Regions from separate parts of the Burkholderia sp. SR8 genome, predicted to be linked through region 1. Evidence: predicted binding sites of a transcription regulator. Region 1 holds the regulator's gene; each other region holds the start of a gene.

Region 1 (4,622 bases):
GTCAATGCGCTCGGTCGCCGCCGGCCGCCACGCATGCCCGCGGGCACGACGCGACGGCCGGCGATCCGGCACCGTGCCGCCGCACCGCGCGCCCGATGCGGGCATGCGCGGCACGGCGGCGCCGGCACATCAGTAGCGGTAGTGGTTCGGCTTGAACGGGCCGTCCTTCTGCACGCCGATGTACGCCGCCTGCTCGTCCGACAGCACGGACAGGTTCGCGCCGATGCGCGCGAGGTGCAGGCGCGCGACCTTTTCATCGAGATGCTTCGGCAGCACGTACACCTTGTTCTCGTACTGTTCGCCGCGCGTGAAGAGTTCGATCTGCGCGAGCGTCTGGTTCGCGAACGAGTTCGACATCACGAACGACGGGTGGCCGGTCGCGCAGCCGAGGTTCACGAGGCGGCCTTCGGCCAGCAGGATCACGCGCTTGCCGTCCGGGAAGATGATGTGGTCGACCTGCGGCTTGATGTTTTCCCACTGATACTGGCGGGTCGACGCGACGTCGATTTCCGAGTCGAAGTGACCGATGTTGCAGACGATCGCGTTGTGGCGCATCGCCTTCATGTGATCGTGGTTGATCACGTGGTAGTTGCCGGTCGCCGTCACGAAGATGTCGGCCTTGTCGGCCGCGTATTCCATCGTCACGACGCGGTAGCCTTCCATCGCCGCCTGCAGCGCGCAGATCGGATCGATTTCGGTGACCCACACGGTCGCGCCCAGGCCGCGCAGCGACTGCGCGCAGCCCTTGCCCACGTCGCCGTAGCCGGCGACGACCGCGACCTTGCCCGCGATCATCACGTCGGTCGCGCGCTTGATGCCGTCGACGAGCGACTCGCGGCAGCCGTACAGGTTGTCGAACTTCGACTTCGTGACCGAGTCGTTCACGTTGAACGCCGGGAACGGCAGGCGGCCGTCCTTTTCCATCTGGTACAGGCGGTGCACGCCGGTCGTGGTTTCTTCGGTCACGCCCTTGATGTGCGCGAGGCGCTTCGAGTACCAGTTCGCGTCGATGTCGAGGTGCTTCGCGATCGACTTGTACAGCGCGACTTCTTCCTCGTTGGTCGGCTTCGCGATCACCGAACGGTCCTTCTCGGCCTTCGAGCCGAGGATCAGCAGCAGCGTTGCGTCGCCGCCGTCGTCCAGGATCATGTTCGCGAATTCGCCGTTCGGCCATTCGAAGATGCGGTGCGAGAACTCCCAGTATTCGTCGAGCGACTCGCCCTTGAACGCGAACACCGGCGTGCCGGCTTCGACGATCGCGGCCGCGGCGTGGTCCTGCGTCGAGAAGATGTTGCACGACGCCCAGCGGACGTCGGCGCCGAGCGCCTTCAGCGTCTCGATCAGCACGCCGGTCTGGATCGTCATGTGCAGCGAACCCGCGATGCGCGCGCCCTTCAGCGGCTGCTGCGCCTTGTATTCGTCGCGGATCTGCACGAGGCCCGGCATTTCGGTCTCGGCGATGTTCAGTTCCTTGCGGCCCCAGCCGGCAAGCGCCATGTCGGCGACGACGTAATCGTTGGAAGCCTTGGAATCGATAATGGCGTTCATCACGCCCTCCTTTCTAAAAAAGTTCTAGAAATTGGTGACGTGAGCGCCGTTCAGGAAGCGGGGCCGGCGCGAATTTCGCCGCACGGCTGCTTGGTGAAGCTCTCCGAGCCTGGCGGACGCAGAAGGTCCGTCGCAACGCTCCTCGGAAAACGGGTGGGATTGTAGCAAATCGGCGCGGGAATTGCGCGCCGCGCGCACCACGCGCGGCGTCGGCGCGCGTGGACGGGGGCGATCAAAGGGTCAGTTCTCCGCGCCGACCCACGCCTGTTCGCGCAGCCGCGCACGCAGGCGCGCGACTGCCTGGCTGTGCAGCTGGCACACGCGCGACTCGCTGACCTCGAGCACCGCGCCGATCTCGCGCAGGTTCAGCCCGCGCTCGTAGTACAGCGACATCAGCAGCTTCTCGCGCTCGGGCAGCCGGTCGATCGCGTCGACGAGCGCCTCGCGCAGGTGGTCGTCGAGCAGCGCCGACAACGGATCGGCGTGATCGACGCGATAGCGGTCGAGGAACGGCTCGTCGTCCGCTGCGCGGTCGAAATCCTCGTAGTAGATGAGCTGGCTGCCGTGCAGGTCCTGCAGCATCCCCTGATATTCGTCGAGCGGCATCTTCAGATGTTCGGCGATCTCGGCCTCGCTCGCCGAACGGCCGAGCTGCTGCTCGACCTGATGCACCGCGTACTCGACCTCGCGCGACGTCTTGCGCAGGCTGCGCGGCAGCCAGTCGTTGCTGCGCAGCTCGTCGAGCATCGCGCCGCGGATGCGCTGCGTCGCGTAGGTCTCGAACTGCGCGCCCTGGTCTTCCTTGTAGCGGCCGGCCGCGTCCATCAGGCCGATCATGCCGGCCTGGATCAGGTCGTCGAGATCGACGCTCGCCGGCATCTTCGCGACGAGCTGCAGCCCGAGGCGCCGCACGAGCGGCGCGTATTGCGCGAGCACGTCGGCCTGGGTCATCTTTCCCTGAGCGTTGTACATCATGGCTCTCTCCTTGCGGTGGCGCTCACGCGGCGTGCGCCGCACCCGCCTCGTAAGACGGCTTGCCGCCCGCGTGCACGGCGCGGCCGGCGCCCGAGCTCGGGCGCATCGGCCAGTACAGCAGGTCGGCGGCAATCTGCCGGTAATCGCGCGCGGCCGACGACGACGGGAACGCGTCGACCGCGGTATGCATCAGGTCGCGCGCATGTTCGACGAGCGGATCGGCGCTCACGCAGCCGGCGTCGGCGATCGACACCGTCAGGTAGCGGCTCGCGACGCCCGCGAGGTTGTCGAACGCGGTCTTCGCATCCGCGTGGCTGCCGACGTGATTGGTCAGCACGCGGAACTGCGCGACCGCGTGCGCGAAATGCAGCCGCTTCATGCACGCGTACGCCTCGGTGATCGCCTGCGCGGCGACCCGCGTGACGATCAGCACGTCGTGCGCCTCGCGCGCGAGCGCCGAGAATGCGCCGTCCGCGCCGAGCTGCGCATCGACCAGCACGATGTCGGCCTGCCCGTCGATGAAGTCGCTCAGCTGCGTGTCGCTGTAGCCGTCGCGCGCGAGGCGCGCGGCCGCGCACAGGCCGAAGCCGGCCGCCACGCGCGTGCGTTCGCCGTCGCGCAGCCACGCGCCCGCCAGCGTCGCCGCGGCCGATTGCACGTCCGCACGCTCGTCGACGACGAGCACGTCCTTGCCGAGCGCGGCGAGCGCGGCCGCGACGTTGACGACGGTCGACGTGCAGCCGACGCCCGCCGGCCCGCCGGTCACCGCGACGATGCGCGACGCGCGCCCGGCCAGCAGGCGCCGCAGCCCTTCGGCCTGGTCGATGATCCGTTTATCCAAATCGCACCTCGTGCAGCTCGGCGGTGGAACGTGCGGTCAGTGCGGAGAGCAGCGTCGGCATGTCCTCGTCTTGCGGCACGAAGGGCGAGCCGTCGCGCGGCACACAGAACGCGCTTTTCAGCAGGAATCGGGTCGACGCGACGTACAGGTTCTCCGGCACCTTCTGGCCGGTCGACACGTAATGCACCGGCAGCTTGTAGCGGATCACCGTGTCGAGCACGCCGCCGAGGTGGGTCGCCTCGTCGAGCTTGGTCAGGATGCAGCCGGCGAGATCGGGATACTCGGCCGCGCTGCGGTACGCCTGGACGACCTCGTTGAGCGTGTCGCCGTGGCTCGTCGCGTTCAGCAGCAGCAGGCGCTGCACCGGCGCATTCGCGCCATGCAGCATCGCGATCTGATCGGACAGCGCGCGGTCGCGCTGGCTCATGCCGATCGTGTCGATCAGCACGATGTGCTTGTTGCGCAGCTCGGACAGCGCGAGCTCGAGATCGCCGGCGTCCTTCACCGCGTGCACCGGCACGCCGAGGATCTTGCCGAAGATGCGCAACTGCTCGTGGCCGCCGATCCGGTAGCTGTCGGTGGTCAGCAGCGCGACCTTGCTCGCGCCGAAGCGCATCACGCAGCGCGCGGCGAGCTTCGCGGTCGTGGTCGTCTTGCCGACGCCGGTCGGCCCCATCAGCGCGAACACGCCGCCGCGCTCCATCAGCGCATCCTCGTTTTCGAGCACCGGCAGGTTCGCCGCGAGCACCGACTGCGCCCACTCGGCGGCCTGCTCGAAGGTCTGCGTGTCGTCGCCGGACGGCAGGTTGTCGACCAGCATCCGCACCAGCTGCGCGGAAAAACCGGCCGAGAACAGGTGCTTGCTCAGCGCGCCGTGCACCGGGCTGCGGCGCTGGCGGTCGTGCCACATCAGGCTGTCGAACTGCTCTTCCATCATCCCGCGCATCGCGCCGAGCTCGTGCATCACCGTGCCGGTGACGATGCGCTCGATGCGCGCGTTCACCGCGTCGGCCACCGCGGCGGCGGCCTCCGCCGACAGACGCGTGCGTTCGGCCGCGCGCTCGGCCGGCCGCGCGGCGCTCGCTTCGCTCGCGCGGATGGTCGCGGCGGACGGCAGCCGGCGCTCGGCATCGCGCACGATGTCGCGCGCCCAGTCGGCCGGCGTCGCGGACGCGGCGTCCTGCTGCGCGCGAACCGGGGCCTGCGGGGCGGCCGGCGCGGCCTGCGCGCGGGCGATCAGCGCTTCGCGCTGCTGCGT
Region 2 (4,622 bases), on a different contig from region 1:
TCGTCGGGGTGCGGCGTGCCGCCGGCCGCGCTGCGCGCATACGCGGCGGCTGCCGCCTGCGCGACGAGCGGATCGAAGCCGTCCGGTTCGTCGCCGACCGCGCGGATCGACAGCCCGCCGAGTTGCAGACCCGAGCCCTCGAAGCGCTGCCGCAGCGCGGCTTCGTTGCGCGTGAGGCGGTCGGCGCCGGCCGAATTCGCGCGCAGCCGCGCGACGAGCTGCTTGCCGTTCAACACCAGCTCCGCGTCGACCGTGCCGAGCGACGGCAGCGTCAGCGTCAGCCGTGTGCGCCACGCGATGCCGTCGCCCGTGTCGTCGCCGCTGCGCGACGCGTGCCCGCCCGGATCGTCGGGCTCGATCGTCCAGTCGAGGCGCGCGCCGGGCCAGGCTTCGCCCGCCCAGCGGAACTGGTCGGTCGCGAGCGCGTCGAGTTGCTGGCGAACCAGCGGTACGGCAGCCGGATGCACCGGAGCCGATGCCTGCGCCTGCGGGTCGGCCGATGCCGCGGCGAGTTCGGCACGCGCGGGCGTCCAGTGCGCGCCGGGATGATCGCCGAGCGGATCGGACATCTCGGCCGCGCCCGCTGCCGCGCCTGGCCGGCTGGCCGCCTGCACGTTCGGCAGAGTCTGCGCGAGCTGGTGCGCAGCCGCCCCGGCCGTCGCGGTCGCGCCGGGCGGCACGGCGGCGCGCGCGGCTGCCGCCGGCAACGGCAGGCGCTGCGCGAGCAGTTCGTCGAGCTCGTCGGGTGTCGCGTGTTGCGCGGCGTCCGGGGCGGCCTGCACCGGCACGGTCGCGAGCCGCGCCTGCGGTTCGCGCAGCAGCGCGTCAAGCGGGCGCTGGCCGGCCAGCCATTGCGCGAGATGAGATTCGTAGAACAGGCCGCTTTCGCTCACGGCCTGCGCCAGCGCGGCTCGCAGTGCAGCCACGGGCGGCGCGGCGGCCAGCGCCCGCGCGGCCGCGACGTCGGCGGCCGGCGAGCCGGCGGAAGCAGCAGCGGAAGACGCAGCGGAAGACGCGGCGGGAGCGGATGGGTGCGCGGCGTCCGGCGCCACGGGCGCTGCGCTACTCAGCAGCACGGTCGGATCGGCGAGCAACGGCGCGCGTCCCGCGATCGCCGGCGTCGCGGCGCCGCCCGAGCGCGAGATCGCATCGAGCACGAGCGCGACTTCGGACAGCGCGGTCTGCGCGGACGCCGGCGGCGCGGCCGGCGCGGCACCCGTGGACGACGGCGACGACGCGCCCGCGCCCGGCGTGCCGACCTGCGCGGTCGCGCCGCCGCCGGCGGGCGCGGTCACGGGGCCGGTCAGCAGGCTGTCCAGGCGGCTTGCCAGCACGGCAGCCGCAACGGAGTCGATACCGGTCATGATCGGAGCCTGCTCACCTCAGCCACTTCGTTGCGAATCCGGGCACGCGGCGACCGCCGCCCCGGCAATCGGGCACTACCCGCGCGCGCGGTACAGATCGGTCAGCACCTTGGTCGAGCGCCGCGCCTCGAACAGCGCGGACAGCCGCGCGACGTCCGGGCTCGCGAGGTCGCGGATCGCCGCGTCGTCGGCGAGGATCCGGCGGATCAGCGCCAGCTTGCGGCCGAGATCCGCTTCGTCGAGCGCCACGCCCGGATCGGCCTCCTTCAACCCGTCGACGAGTCGCAGGAATTCGGCCTGCAACTCCGGCAGCGCGCTCCAGTCGGCACTGCGCGCGGCGCACAGCATCCGGCCCGACACCGCCGCGAGCGCCTCGTAGCGAGCGAAGTATTCGGCCTTGAGATTCATCGCACCGCGTCCGCCGCTTGTTGCGCGGCCATCCGGGCGACTTCCGGCGCGATGCCCGTCCACGCTTCCTCGAGCGTGGCGAGCAGTCCGTCGACCTCGACCAGCATCGCGTCGCTCGCGTGCAGGTTGGCTTCCAGCAGGCGCCGGCCGATATACGCGTACAGCGCGTCGAGCCGCCCGGCGATGTCGCCGCCCGCGTCGCGGTTGAGCGACGCCTGCAACCCGCTCTCGACGATCCCGATCGCCTTGCCGATCGCTTCGCCGCGTGCGGCCACGTTGCCTTGCTGCAAATGCATGCGCGCGAGCGCGACGGCCTGCCGTGCGCCCTGGTACAGCATCGCGATCAGCCGGTGCGGGGAGGCGCCCATCACCCCGGTCTCGACGCCGACACGCGCGTACGCATTGGCTCCAGCGTGTCCTGGGGAAAACATGCGCTTCTCCTTGTGATGCGTTTGCTATGCGGGGCCGCCGCCCTGCATCGCATGGCGCGGCCTTGTTCCGGAGTTATCGGAAGGGAATTGAAAAGCTTTAGGCGGGTGGACGGGTGGGCCGGCGTCGCCGCGGCGGGTGCCGCGTGGCCGTCAGCGCAGAGCCGTAGCGGTGCCGCATCCGGCCGGATGGGCGGCCTGGCTGCCCGCGCCGGGCGGCCCGGCCGCCGACGCCCGTCCCCGACCTGCCTGCCTCGTCACACCGACATCTGCATGATGTCGTTGTAAGCGCTCACCAACTTGTTGCGGACTTGCAGCCCGAACTGGAACCCGATGTTGGCCTTCTGCATGTCGACCATCACGTCGTTCAGCGACACGTTCGCCGCGCCGATTTCGAACGCGTGCGCCTCGCCGAGCGCGTGCTGCTGGTCGCCGCTGATCTTGTCGAGCGACGCCTTCATCGCGCTCGCAAACGTGCCGGCGGTCGCGGCGCCCGAGCCGGCAAGCGCGGCCGTCGGGCTCGCGACCCCGCCGCCCGCCTGCGCGGCCATCGCCTGCATCTGTTGCAACACCGAACCGATTCCGCTGACGTTGGCAGCCATGCTGTCCCCAGACATAAGAGAAGTGACCCGGCGTACCGGGCGTGTCCGCCGGCGCCGCACGATGCGCACCATGCCGGATCGCGAAAAAGGATAGCAGCGGGGCGCGCGCCAAAGCCGCGAAAGTACGGGGGAAACCCCGCTCTTTTCGGTCGATCGGAGTCGCGCGCGGGTCCCGATAATCGCATCGTGTCATTGTCCGTCCGCTCGTCCGAGCGGCTCAGTCGTCCCGCTCCGGAGAAACTCCACGCATGGATTCGCAGGCCAACTCGCTGATCAACCCCGACGCTCGCACGGGCCTCGCCAGCCCGGTGCCAGGCGCCACCGCGGCCGCCGCGTTGCCGGGCGCAGGCGGCGCCGGCGCGGACTTCGGGTTCGGCGGCTTCGCGGAACGGATTCCCGGCATCTCGCGGATGAAGGGCAACCCGAAGCTGCCGTTCGTGATCGCCGTCGCGTTCGCGATCGCCGCGATCACCGCACTCGTGCTGTGGAGCCGCGCGCCCGACTACCGCGTGCTGTACAGCAACCTGTCGGATCGCGACGGCGGCGCGATCATTGCCGCGCTCCAGCAGGCAAACGTTCCGTACAAGTTCGCCGACGCCGGCGGCGCGATCCTCGTGCCGTCGAACCAGGTGCACGAGACGCGCCTGAAGCTCGCCGCGATGGGGCTGCCGAAGGGCGGCTCGGTCGGCTTCGAGCTGATGGACAACCAGAAATTCGGCATCAGCCAGTTCGCCGAGCAGGTGAACTACCAGCGCGCGCTCGAAGGCGAGCTGCAGCGCACGATCGAATCGATCAACGCGGTGCGCGGCGCGCGCGTGCATCTCGCGATCCCGAAGCCGTCGGTGTTCGTGCGCGACAAGGAAGCGCCGAGCGCATCCGTGTTCGTCGACCTCTATCCGGGCCGCGTACTCGACGAGGGCCAGGTGCAGGCGATCACGCGGATGGTGTCGTCCGGCGTGCCCGACATGCCGGCGAAGAACGTGACGATCGTCGACCAGGACGGCAACCTGCTGACGCAGACCGCCTCGGCATCCGGCCTCGACGCGAGCCAGCTCAAGTACGTGCAGCAGGTCGAGCGCAACACGCAGAAGCGCATCGACGCGATCCTCGCGCCGATCTTCGGCGCCGGCAACGCGCGCTCGCAGGTCAGCGCGGACATCGATTTCTCGAAGCTCGAACAGACGTCGGAAAGCTACGGCCCGAACGGCACGCCGCAGCAGGCCGCGATCCGCAGCCAGCAGACCAGCACCGCGACCGAGCTCGCGCAGGGCGGCGCGTCGGGCGTGCCGGGCGCGCTGTCGAACACGCCGCCGCAGCCGGCCTCCGCGCCGATCGTCGCCGGCAACGGCCAGAGCGGGCCGCAGTCGACGCCGGTCAGCGACCGCAAGGACCAGACGACCAACTACGAGCTCGACAAGACGATCCGCCACGTCGAGCAGCCGATGGGCAACGTGAAGCGGCTGTCGGTGGCGGTCGTCGTCAACTATCAGCCGATCGCCGACGCGAAGGGCCACGTGACGATGCAGCCGCTGCCGCCCGCGAAGCTCGCGCAGATCGAGCAGCTCGTGAAGGACGCGATGGGCTACGACGAGAAGCGCGGCGACTCGGTGAACGTCGTGAACAGCGCGTTCTCGACCGTGAACGATCCGTACGCCGACCTGCCGTGGTGGCGCCAGCCCGACATGATCGCGATGGCGAAGGAAGCGGCGAAGTGGCTCGGCATCGCAGCGGCCGCGGCGGCGCTCTATTTCATGTTCGTGCGCCCGGCGATGCGCCGCGCATTCCCGCCGCCCGAGCCGGTCGCGCCGGCCCTCGCGGCG
Region 3 (4,622 bases), on a different contig from region 1:
ACTACATCGCGAAGGCCGTCGCGTTCTCCCGCGATCGCGGCGAACTCGCGGCGATGCGTGCCGGACTGCGCCAGCAGATGCAGCGCTCGCCGCTCGGCGACGCGAAGCGCTTCGCGCGCCATCTCGAGAACGCGTTCCACGAGATGTGGGATGCGTGGCTCGCCGGCGATCGGGGCGACGCACGGACTCGGTGACGGCGGCGGGCCGCAGCCGGCGGCCGGCGTCGTGCGGCCGCCCCAAAAAAAGAAGCCGCATCGCTGCGGCTCTTCGAGGGGAGCGCCCTGGCGGGCGTCGTTGTTGTTGTCGTGGTATGTCGCCGTATCAGCCCATCATTCCGGTCGACTGATAGCGCGATGCGGCGTCGATGCGCTGCAGCGCGAGCCGGTGATTCGTCATCAGCCGCTCGCGGCCGGCTTTCGCGCGTTCGGTGATGTCCGCGTCGAGCCGCTGGATCTCGCGAACGATCGCGAGCGCTTGCGGCGTCTGGTTCGCGTCGAGCGACATCAGCAGCGCGGCGCGCTCGTTCACGAGCGTGGCGGCGTGCTCCCATGCGTCGTGCGAGACGGCGTCCGCGAGCGCATGGGTGAGCGCCAGCGCGCGGGTCAGCGAAGAATGTTCCATGGCGAGAGCTCCGGATGGGCAGCGGCCGGGGGCCGGTCCGTCACTTGTTGGTGGCGAGCGTGCCGGCGCTGTTCGAACCGCCGAACAGCTGCGTCAGGTACTGCTGGTTGTTCTGCATCTGCGTCATCAGCGTGTTGAGCGCGGTGAACTGCGCGTTGTACTGGGCCGTGAGCGCGGTCTGGTAGTTCTGCAGCTGCGTCGCCTGATCCTGCAGGTTGGACAGGTCCTTGTTCAGCGACGCCGTGCGCTGATCGATCAGGCCGCCCGTCGCCGAATACGAATTCGTGAAGTTGTTCAGCGTGACGCCGACACCGTTCGTCGAGTTGAAGAGCGCGGAGACGGCCGAGCTGTTGGTCGTGAGCGCGGTCTGCAGCTTCGTGCTGTCGACCGTCAGCGTGCCGTCGGTGTTCAGGTTGATGCCGATCGACGACAGGCTGTAGGTCTTGCCGCCCGTCGTGACGCCGCTGCTGAGCGCGGTCGCGAGGCCGTTCGTGATCGAGTTCAGCATCGCGTCGCCGAGCAGCGGGCCGGCCGTCGAACCCGACGACGTGGTCGTGTACGACGACAGGCTCGACGCCGTCGTGACGAAGCTCGAGTACGCCTTCGCGAAATTGTTGATCGCCGTCGTGATGCCGGTCGTGTCCTGCGCGATCGTGAGCGTCTGCGTCGTGTTGACCGCGGCCGCGCTCAGGTTCAGCGTGACGCCGGTCATCGCGTTGGAGATCTGGTTCGTCGCGCTCGTCACGGTGCTGCCGGCGATCGTGATGTTCGCGTCCGCGGCGGGCGTCACCGTGGTGTACGCCGACTGGGTCGAGTCGAGCTTGCTGTTCAGGCCCGCGCCGGCGGTGATCGACACCGTGTTCGCGGCGCCCGTGCTGTTCGACGAGATGACCAGGTGCTGGCCGTCGGACGCATTGATCACCGTGGCCGTCACGCCCGGGTTGTTCGATGCCTTGTTGATGTTCGCGGCGATCGTCGCGAGCGTGTCGGTCGACGAGACCGACACCTGCATCGAACCGCTGCCGACGCCGACCGTCAACGTGCCGCTGCCGATCGTGTCGGACGACGTGATCGCCGGCGACGAGATCGAGTTGGCGGTCGCGACCGCGTTGACCTTCACCGTGTACGTGCCGGCCGCCGCGCCGCTCGCGGTGGTGGCGGTGAGGCCGGAGCCGCTGGCCGTCGCGGTCAGTGCCGACAGCGTCGTGCCGTCGGTGAGGCCCTGCAGCGCCGTTTGCAGCGCCGCGAGCTGCGACTTGATCTGCCCGATCGCGGACAGTTCGGTGTTGTCGGAGGTCTGCTTGTTCGTGAGCGCGACCGATTGCGCGGTGGTTTTCGCGGTGACGAGCGCGGAGACGAGCGAATTGACGTCGAGCGACGACTTCGTCGAGCCGCTGATGATGGACTGCGCGGCCTGCTGGAGCGCGGTATTCAGGTCGCTGGTGGACGTGGTGGTGGTGGTCGTCGAGGTCATTCGGGGGCTCCGGTCTGCGTGCCCGGACAGGGTCGGGCGAAGCGCGCGTCGGTGTCGAACAAGCGCGCAACGGGAGGCGAGCCTCCCGGATGCGCGATGAAGGGGCGCGGGCGCCGGACCGAGGTCGCGGCGCCCGTGCCGGCGGACGGCGCGTCGCGAGACGCGCGCCGCCGGTGGCGGGTATTAACCCAGCAGCTTCAGGACCTGCTGCGGCAGCGAGTTCGCCTGTGCCAGCACCGAGATGCCTGCCTGCTGCAGCACTTGCGCCTTGCTCAGGTTCGCCGTTTCCGTCGCGAAGTCCGCGTCGGTGATCTGCGAACGGGCTGCCGACATGTTGGTCGACTGCGTCTGCGTGTTCGTGATCGCCGACTGGAACGTGTTCTGCGTTGCGCCGAGCGTTGCCTGGAACGTGTTGACCTTCGTCAGCACTGCGTCGATCGAGCCCATCGCTGCCTGCGAATCCGACACGCTCGACACCGTCAGCGCGCTGATGCCCAGGTTGTTCGAGTCCCAGCTCTGCGAGCCGAAGTTCGCTGCGATCGTCTGGCCGTTGACCGCGCCGATCTGGAAGCTGACCGTGCCCAGGCCTTGCAGCACCGACTGGCCGTTGAACGTCGTTTGCGTCGCGACGCGCGAGATTTCCGTCAGACGGGTCGACACTTCCGACTGCAGGTTTGCACGTGCGTTGGAGTCGAGCGAACCGTCGCCGGCTTCGACTGCCAGCTGGCGGATACGCTGCAGGTTGTCGACGATCGACTGGAGCGCGCCGGCCGTGGTCTGCACCATCGAGATGCCGTTGTTGGCGTTCGACACGCCCTGGTTCAGCGCGTTGATTGCGGCGGTCTGGGTCGTCGCGATCGCGAGGCCGGCTGCATCGTCTGCCGCGCTGTTCACGCGCTTGCCCGACGACAGGCGGTTGATCGCTTGCGACAGCGCGTTCTGCGAGCCCGACAGGTTCGTCTGCGTCGACAGCGAAAGGATGTTGGTGTTGATGTTCAGCATTTGCTTCCTCGTTTTGGAAAATGCCTGAGTACAGACAGGATCAGGTTCGTTTTCGGCGTTGCGCTTTATCGCGAGTGGCGCTGCCCGCCTTTCCTGGTTGACGGCGGCACCCGGCGAAAACTTTAGAGGGATGTTCGAGGAAATTCGGGACTGAAGGGGCGGGTTCGCGCGAAGTCCGCGCCGGACAAGGCCGGCCGCGATTTCGGGCGGTGCCCGCGACGGCCTCGTCGGGCATCGTTCGCGTCCGGCCTGCGCAGGACGGCGGCGCGGGACCGACAAAAGGATAGTTTTGTCTGTGATTTCCTGATATGATGGCGGGCTGAATTGAGATTTTCTGTCAGGCCTATGCCGTTACGGCATTCCTGCTGGCAGTCAAACGCGGCGCTGCACGCGGCTTGTGAAGCGTACTCGCGGTGCTTTCCGCCTCTCTTTTCCGGCCTCCGAGGCCGTATTTCCGCTCGTTTCGCCTGTTGTGGGAACGCCCGGATGGCCGGTGCGTGGCGCTTGGCCGCTACGTTTTTGACCGTTTAAGCAATTTAGGAACGACATGACGACGATTCTTCTGAAAGAAAACGAGCCGTTCGAAGTGGCGATTCGCCGCTTTCGCCGTGCTATCGAAAAAAATGGCCTGATCGCTGAACTGCGCGAACGCCAGTCCTACGAAAAGCCGACCGCAGTCCGCAAGCGCAAGAAGGCAGCAGCCGTCAAGCGCCTGCACAAGCGTCTGCGCAGCCAGATGCTGCCGAAGAAGCTCCACTAAGAGCGTCTGACGGTTCGCCGCGAAACGGCGGAGTGTGCTTCGAAAGAAGCCGCTCCGCCGTTTTGCTTTTCCGGGCCGGAAAAACGGCTTTCGTGGCGTTCGGCTATGGTGTGTCGGGCTTTGACGGCAGGTGGCGCGCGCGCAAGGGCCCAATCGTCAGGACCGGCGGCGGCGCTCTCTGCCGGCGCCGGCCGGTTCGCCCGGGCACCGGCTTTCGGCGCGCCGCCCGGTTCGCTCAGAAGTCGATCTTCGCGCTCACGCTCACCGTGCGCGGATCGCCCGGCTTCACGTAGTCCGCGTACTGGTATTCCCAGTAGCGGCGGTTCAGCACGTTGTCGACCGACGCGCGCAGCGTCACGTCGTGGCGGCCGACTCGCGTCAGGTAGCGTGCGCCGGCATTGACGACCAGGAAGCCAGGTGCATCGAGTCCGCCGGCCGCGCGCAGCGGCGTCGCGCCGGTGAACTTCGCGTCGACGCCGAGCGTCAGCCCGGGCACGCCCGGCACCGCATAGCCGACGTCGCCCGCGAGCACGAAGCGCGGTGCGCCCGCGACGCGGTTGCCGTTGTTGCCGGTCCCTTTCGCGTACCACGCGTCGAGCAGCATCGCGTCGAAGCCCGCGTTCCAGCGCGCGCCGAGTTTCGCGCGCGCGCCGAACTCGACCCCCTGGATCACCGACTCGCCGTCCTGCACGTAGACGTTCGCGGCATTCGCATATTCGGCGCTGCGCTCGATGCGGAACAGCGCGGCCGTCGCGCTCCAGCGCG
Region 4 (4,622 bases), on a different contig from region 1:
ATCGGCAGCTGCGCGGCGTTGCTCGGCGCGAGCGTGCCGCCCGTCTGCTTCAGCGAGCGCGCGAGGGTCGACGCGAAATCGACGTCGCGGGCCTGGTAGCCGGGCGTGTCGGCGTTCGCGATGTTCGACGACAGCAGTTCCTGCCGATAGGCGCGCACGTCGAGCGCCTGTCGGCCGAACGCGAATTCGGCATCGAGTTTGTCCAGCATGTGTGCGTCTCTCCGTATGAAGCGCTGCACGCCCCTCGCGCCGGATGGCGACCCAAGGGGCTTTTTTCCATGACAGCGATGGTAGGCGGCGCATGCAACCGGCAATCGGACGAATAACGCGGCAAAGGCCCCCTCTATTCATCGTTTGCGCGCCCGGCCGGCTCCCTAGAATGCGAATCGGATCAACGGCTTCGAGGACACGGCAATGGCAGGCAGCGCACTTCGCGAACACGCCGGACGCGGTACGCGCCTGCGCCGTGCGTTCGCGCTCGCCGCGGCGCTGTGGGTCGCGGCGCCGGCCGCGCACGCGGACGACGGGACGATCGTGATTCCGGGCCGCGGCGAGACGGCCGAGACGGCGCTCGCGCATGCGAATGCGGCGAGCGGCGGGCAGTTCGGCGGGACCGCCGGCACGGGTTCGGAGGCGGTCGGGAATGGTGCGCTCGGCGTGGCGGGCGCGACCGGCATGGCCGGCGCGGCGGGCGTGGTGGCGGGCGGTGCTGCCGGCATGGCCGGTACAGCGGGTGTCGCGGCGGGCGGTGCTGCCGGCATGGCGGGTGCGGCGGGCAGTGCTGCCGGCATGGCCGGCGCGGCTGGCGTAGCGGCGGCCGGTGCCGCCGGCATGGCGGGCGCGCCCCGTGCGGCCACGGGCAGCGCTTCCCGCATGGCCACTGCCGCCGGCGCGACCGCGAGCGGTTACACGGCGCAGCCGGCCGGATCGATGGTCGTGACGAGCGTTCCGGCGCCTGCGCCGGTACCGACGCCAGTTCCGGCACCGCGCGCCGTCTACGCAGCAGCCCGCGTGAACGCCGCGAACACCGGTTACGGCGCGCCGCGCGCCGCCGATCCCGGCAGTGTCGCGACCGTCGTCGCCGGTACCGCCACCGCGGATCCCGTATCGAATCCGGCCCGGCAGGCGCTCGCCGCCCGCATGGCCGCGCTGCGCACCGCTTCATCCGCTTCATCCGTTTCATCCGCTTCGGCGCCGCGCGCACCGGCGGCCGCCGCGCCGGCGGCCCAGGCAACGCCGCCCGGCCAGCAGGACCCGGAGTCGATCCGGCGCACGGCCCTCGCGTTCCTGCAGCAGCAGATCGCCGGCCTGCCGGGCAAGACCACCGCGACGGTCGCCGCCGCGTTCCCGCGCGGGCTCGCCGCGTGCACGACGCTCGAGCCGTTCCTGCCGACCGGCGCGCGCCTGTGGGGCCGCACGACCGTCGGCGTGCGCTGCGCGGGTGAGCGGCCGTGGACCGTCTATCTGCAGGCAAAGGTGACGGTGCACGCCACCTATTACGTCGCCGCGCGCCAGATCGCGCCCGGAGAGCCGCTGACCGCGGCCGACCTCGTCGCGCGCGACGGCGACCTGACGGTGCTGCCGCTCGCGGTGATCACCGATCCCGCGCAGGCGGTCGGCTCGACCGCACTCGCGCGGATCGCGGCCGGGCTGCCGCTGCGCCAGGACATGCTGAAGAGCGCCGCGTCAGTGTCGGCCGGCCAGACGGTGCGGGTCGTCGCGGCCGGCCCGGGTTTCACGATCTCGGCCGAGGGCAGCGCGCTCGCGAATGCGGCGCCGGGCCAGTCGGTGCGGGTCAGGATGGCCGCGGGCCAGATCGTTACGGCGGTCGTCAAGGACGCGGGGACCGTCGAAATTCCGCTATAGGGGCGGATCCTGCCGCAAGATTGTAAAGAATTGTTTATTCGGAGAATTTCGGAAGCACGGTGCTAAAGTTCGGGCCGACCCGGCCGTTATCTGGGTCATACCGTCCAGGAAACCCATCGTGAAGATCGATTCCACTCCGAACCCGAGCCCACTCGCGCCGACCGGCAACGGCGCGGCCCGCGCGCAATCCGGCGCGGCTTCGTCGACGTCCGGGCAGCCGGCCGACGCAGGATCGACCGGCGGCGACACGACCGTGAACCTGTCGGGTCTGTCCGGCCAGCTGCGTTCGGCGTCGGCTTCCGGCAACGCCGACATCGACACGGCCCTCGTCCAGTCGATCAAGGACGCGCTGAACAACGGCACGCTGACGATCGACGTGAACAAGATCGCCGACGGCGTACTGAATACCGCCCGCGACCTGCTGCAGCAGCAGCGCTCGCAGGGCAACTGAGCCGGCCCGGGGCCCGTCACGCCCTGACCGGTCCCCTGGTTTGCCGGCATGCGCACCCGCGTGCCGGCGCGACGAGCATGACGCGATGAGAGAAGAGCTGCTGGCCACGGTCAACGACGAACACGCGACGGTCGAAGCGTTCGCGTCCCTGCTCGCCTACGAGGAAAAGGCGCTGACGACGCCGGAGCCGCTTGAAATGCTGCCCGGCATCGTCGAGAAGAAGAGCGAGCTGATCGACCGCCTCGCGCAGCTCGAGCGCACGCGTGACACGCAGCTGTCCGCGCTCGGCTTTCCGGCCGGCAAGAAAGGCATGGACCAGGCCGCCGAGCGCGACGCACGCCTCGCCGGCCGCTGGCAACTGCTGCTGCAGGCCGCCGAACGCGCGCGCCAGGCCAATGCGACCAACGGCATGCTGATCCGGATCCGGATGGACTACAACGAGCGCGCGCTCGCGGTGCTGCGCTCGGCGCCCGCGCCGGCCGGTGTCTACGGGCCCGACGGGCGTGTGTCGGCGCTGATGCGCTGACTCAGCGATATATTGATGCAGTGATGTATGCGCCACGCCGGCGCACCAATGCGCCGGCCACGCGCCGCGCGGCCCTGCCGCGCCGCGCACTCCTTCCCCGTCCTACAGCAGCGGGCACGCGGTGACCTGCGTGCCGCGTTCCACGCAAAGCCGTTCGTAGTCGCGCAGATACGCGCGCTCGTCGTCGTCCAGCAGGTCGACGTCGATCAGGTCCCAGTCGTAGCCGACCGTCACCAGGTTCTCGAACGCGACGGTGTCCGATTCCGCGTCGTCCGCGCGCACGATCACGATGTTCTCGATCCGCACGCCGCCCTTGCCCGGCACGTAGATGCCCGGCTCGACCGAAATCACCGCGTTCGGCACCAGCCCGTACGTCGCGCCCGGCGCGAACCGCACGCCGCCCTCGTGCACGTGGATCCCGACGCCGTGCCCGGTGCCGTGGCCGAAATCGTAGCCGTGGTCGCGGCACACCTGCCGCACCGCCGCATCGACGTCGCCGCCCGTCGCCGTCTTCGGGAAGCGCGTGACGAGCCCCTTGATGCAGGCCTTCAGCGCGACCGTGTAGATCTCGCGCTGCCACGGCTGCGCGACCGTGTCCGGCCGCGTGCGGCGCAGCACGACGCGCGTGCAGTCCGTCGCGAAGCCGGCGTCGTAGTACGCGCCGCTGTCGAGCAGCACGAGCTCGCCTTCGGTCAGCTCGACGTCGGCGCTCGCTGCCGTGTAGTGCGCGAACGCGCTGTTCGCGCCGTTCGCGGCGATCGACGGGAACGTCAGCGCGACGGCCGAGCGTGCGCCGTACGCGTCGTTGATTGCGCGGGCCAGGTCGTATTCGGTATGGCGCTGCCCCGGCTCGCCGACCTTCGCCCAGCGCATCGTCGCGGCGATCGCCGCCGAGCTGCGCGCGAACGCGTCGCGGAACCGCTCGAGCACCGCCGGCGTCTTGCCGGCGCGCAGCGCCTCGACCGGGTTGAAATCGGCGTGGCGCGCGTGCGGCCACACGCGGCTCACCGATTCGGCGAGCGCGCAGTTGACCGATTCGAAGCCGTAGCACACGTGGTCGACCGCGAACTGCGCGAGGAAGCGCTCGAGTTCGGCGACGTCGCGCCGGATCACGTGCAGCGCCGGATACGACGCCAGTTCGACCGGGCACCGGTCGCAGCCTTCCGGCAAGAACAGCACGACCTGCTCGCCGATCGCGAACAGGAAGCCCAGGTGCGACGATGCATTCGGGATGTGATAGCCGCGGCTGTTCAGCAGATACGCGAGATCGTCCGATGCGCACGTGAAGAACGCGGTCTTGCCGGCCGCCGCGCCCGTGTGCACGGCGAGCCGGCGATTCAGCGCGTCGAGGTTCTGCGCGACGCTCGCGCCGGTCACCGTGTCCGGCAACTCGAAGATCGGCCGTTCGACGACCCAGCCCGGCAGCGCGATCGCGCGATCGATCTCGCGCTCCGCGAGGCTCGTCCAGTCGATCGACGCGGCCCGCGTCTGCGCGAGCAGCCGGTCGCGCTGCGCGACGCTGATTCGCAGCGCATCGTAGCCGACCCGCGCGAGCCGGCTCGCATGCGCGTTCAGCCAGTCGGCGAGCGCCTGCCAGATCGTCACGTTCATCCCGAGCTTCTCGATGCGCACGCGCGCCGGGTCGCACTGCTGCTCGGCCTGCAGGTGATAGCGGCCGTCGACGAACAGCACGAACGGCGGCACGCCGAGCGCCTGCGCGGTCGCCGCGCTCAGGAAGATTCCGCAGCCGGCCGAGCCGTCGAAGCCCGACACCGCGTA

What was found. The regulator FliA, encoded in region 1, starts transcription of late flagellar genes. The targets are predictions, from matches to a motif close to CTAAAGTTTNNNNNNNNNNNGCCGNTA.
Region 2: fliS (flagellar export chaperone FliS) is a predicted target of FliA. The motif match lies at 2,278-2,304, and genes of this name have one in related genera.
Region 3: Q3A80_RS16035 (flagellin domain-containing protein) is a predicted target of FliA. The motif match lies at 3,196-3,222, and genes of this name have one in related genera.
Region 4: flgM (flagellar biosynthesis anti-sigma factor FlgM) is a predicted target of FliA. The motif match lies at 1,929-1,955, and genes of this name have one in related genera.

Annotation. Positions count from the first base shown of each region.
Region 1 is NZ_JAULUC010000031.1:60,166-64,787, forward strand. It holds gene ahcY (adenosylhomocysteinase) at 130-1,548, opposite strand; S-adenosyl-L-homocysteine riboswitch at 1,583-1,698, opposite strand; gene Q3A80_RS28270 (RNA polymerase sigma factor FliA) at 1,789-2,523, opposite strand; gene Q3A80_RS28275 (MinD/ParA family ATP-binding protein) at 2,546-3,364, opposite strand; gene flhF (flagellar biosynthesis protein FlhF) at 3,357-4,622, opposite strand, start outside.
Region 2 is NZ_JAULUC010000018.1:103,423-108,044, reverse strand. It holds gene fliK (flagellar hook-length control protein FliK) at 1-1,364, opposite strand, end outside; gene Q3A80_RS22115 (flagellar protein FliT) at 1,440-1,772, opposite strand; gene fliS (flagellar export chaperone FliS) at 1,769-2,203, opposite strand; gene fliE (flagellar hook-basal body complex protein FliE) at 2,458-2,802, opposite strand; gene fliF (flagellar basal-body MS-ring/collar protein FliF) at 3,051-4,622, shown strand, end outside.
Region 3 is NZ_JAULUC010000011.1:25,010-29,631, reverse strand. It holds gene Q3A80_RS16050 (tetratricopeptide repeat protein) at 1-194, shown strand, start outside; gene Q3A80_RS16045 (flagellar protein FliT) at 322-621, opposite strand; gene fliD (flagellar filament capping protein FliD) at 662-2,095, opposite strand; gene Q3A80_RS16035 (flagellin domain-containing protein) at 2,279-3,097, opposite strand; gene rpsU (30S ribosomal protein S21) at 3,645-3,857, shown strand; gene Q3A80_RS16025 (TonB-dependent siderophore receptor) at 4,093-4,622, opposite strand, start outside.
Region 4 is NZ_JAULUC010000039.1:369-4,990, reverse strand. It holds gene flgB (flagellar basal body rod protein FlgB) at 1-209, opposite strand, end outside; gene flgA (flagellar basal body P-ring formation chaperone FlgA) at 415-1,866, shown strand; gene flgM (flagellar biosynthesis anti-sigma factor FlgM) at 1,985-2,317, shown strand; gene Q3A80_RS30055 (flagella synthesis protein FlgN) at 2,403-2,843, shown strand; gene Q3A80_RS30050 (M24 family metallopeptidase) at 2,946-4,622, opposite strand, start outside.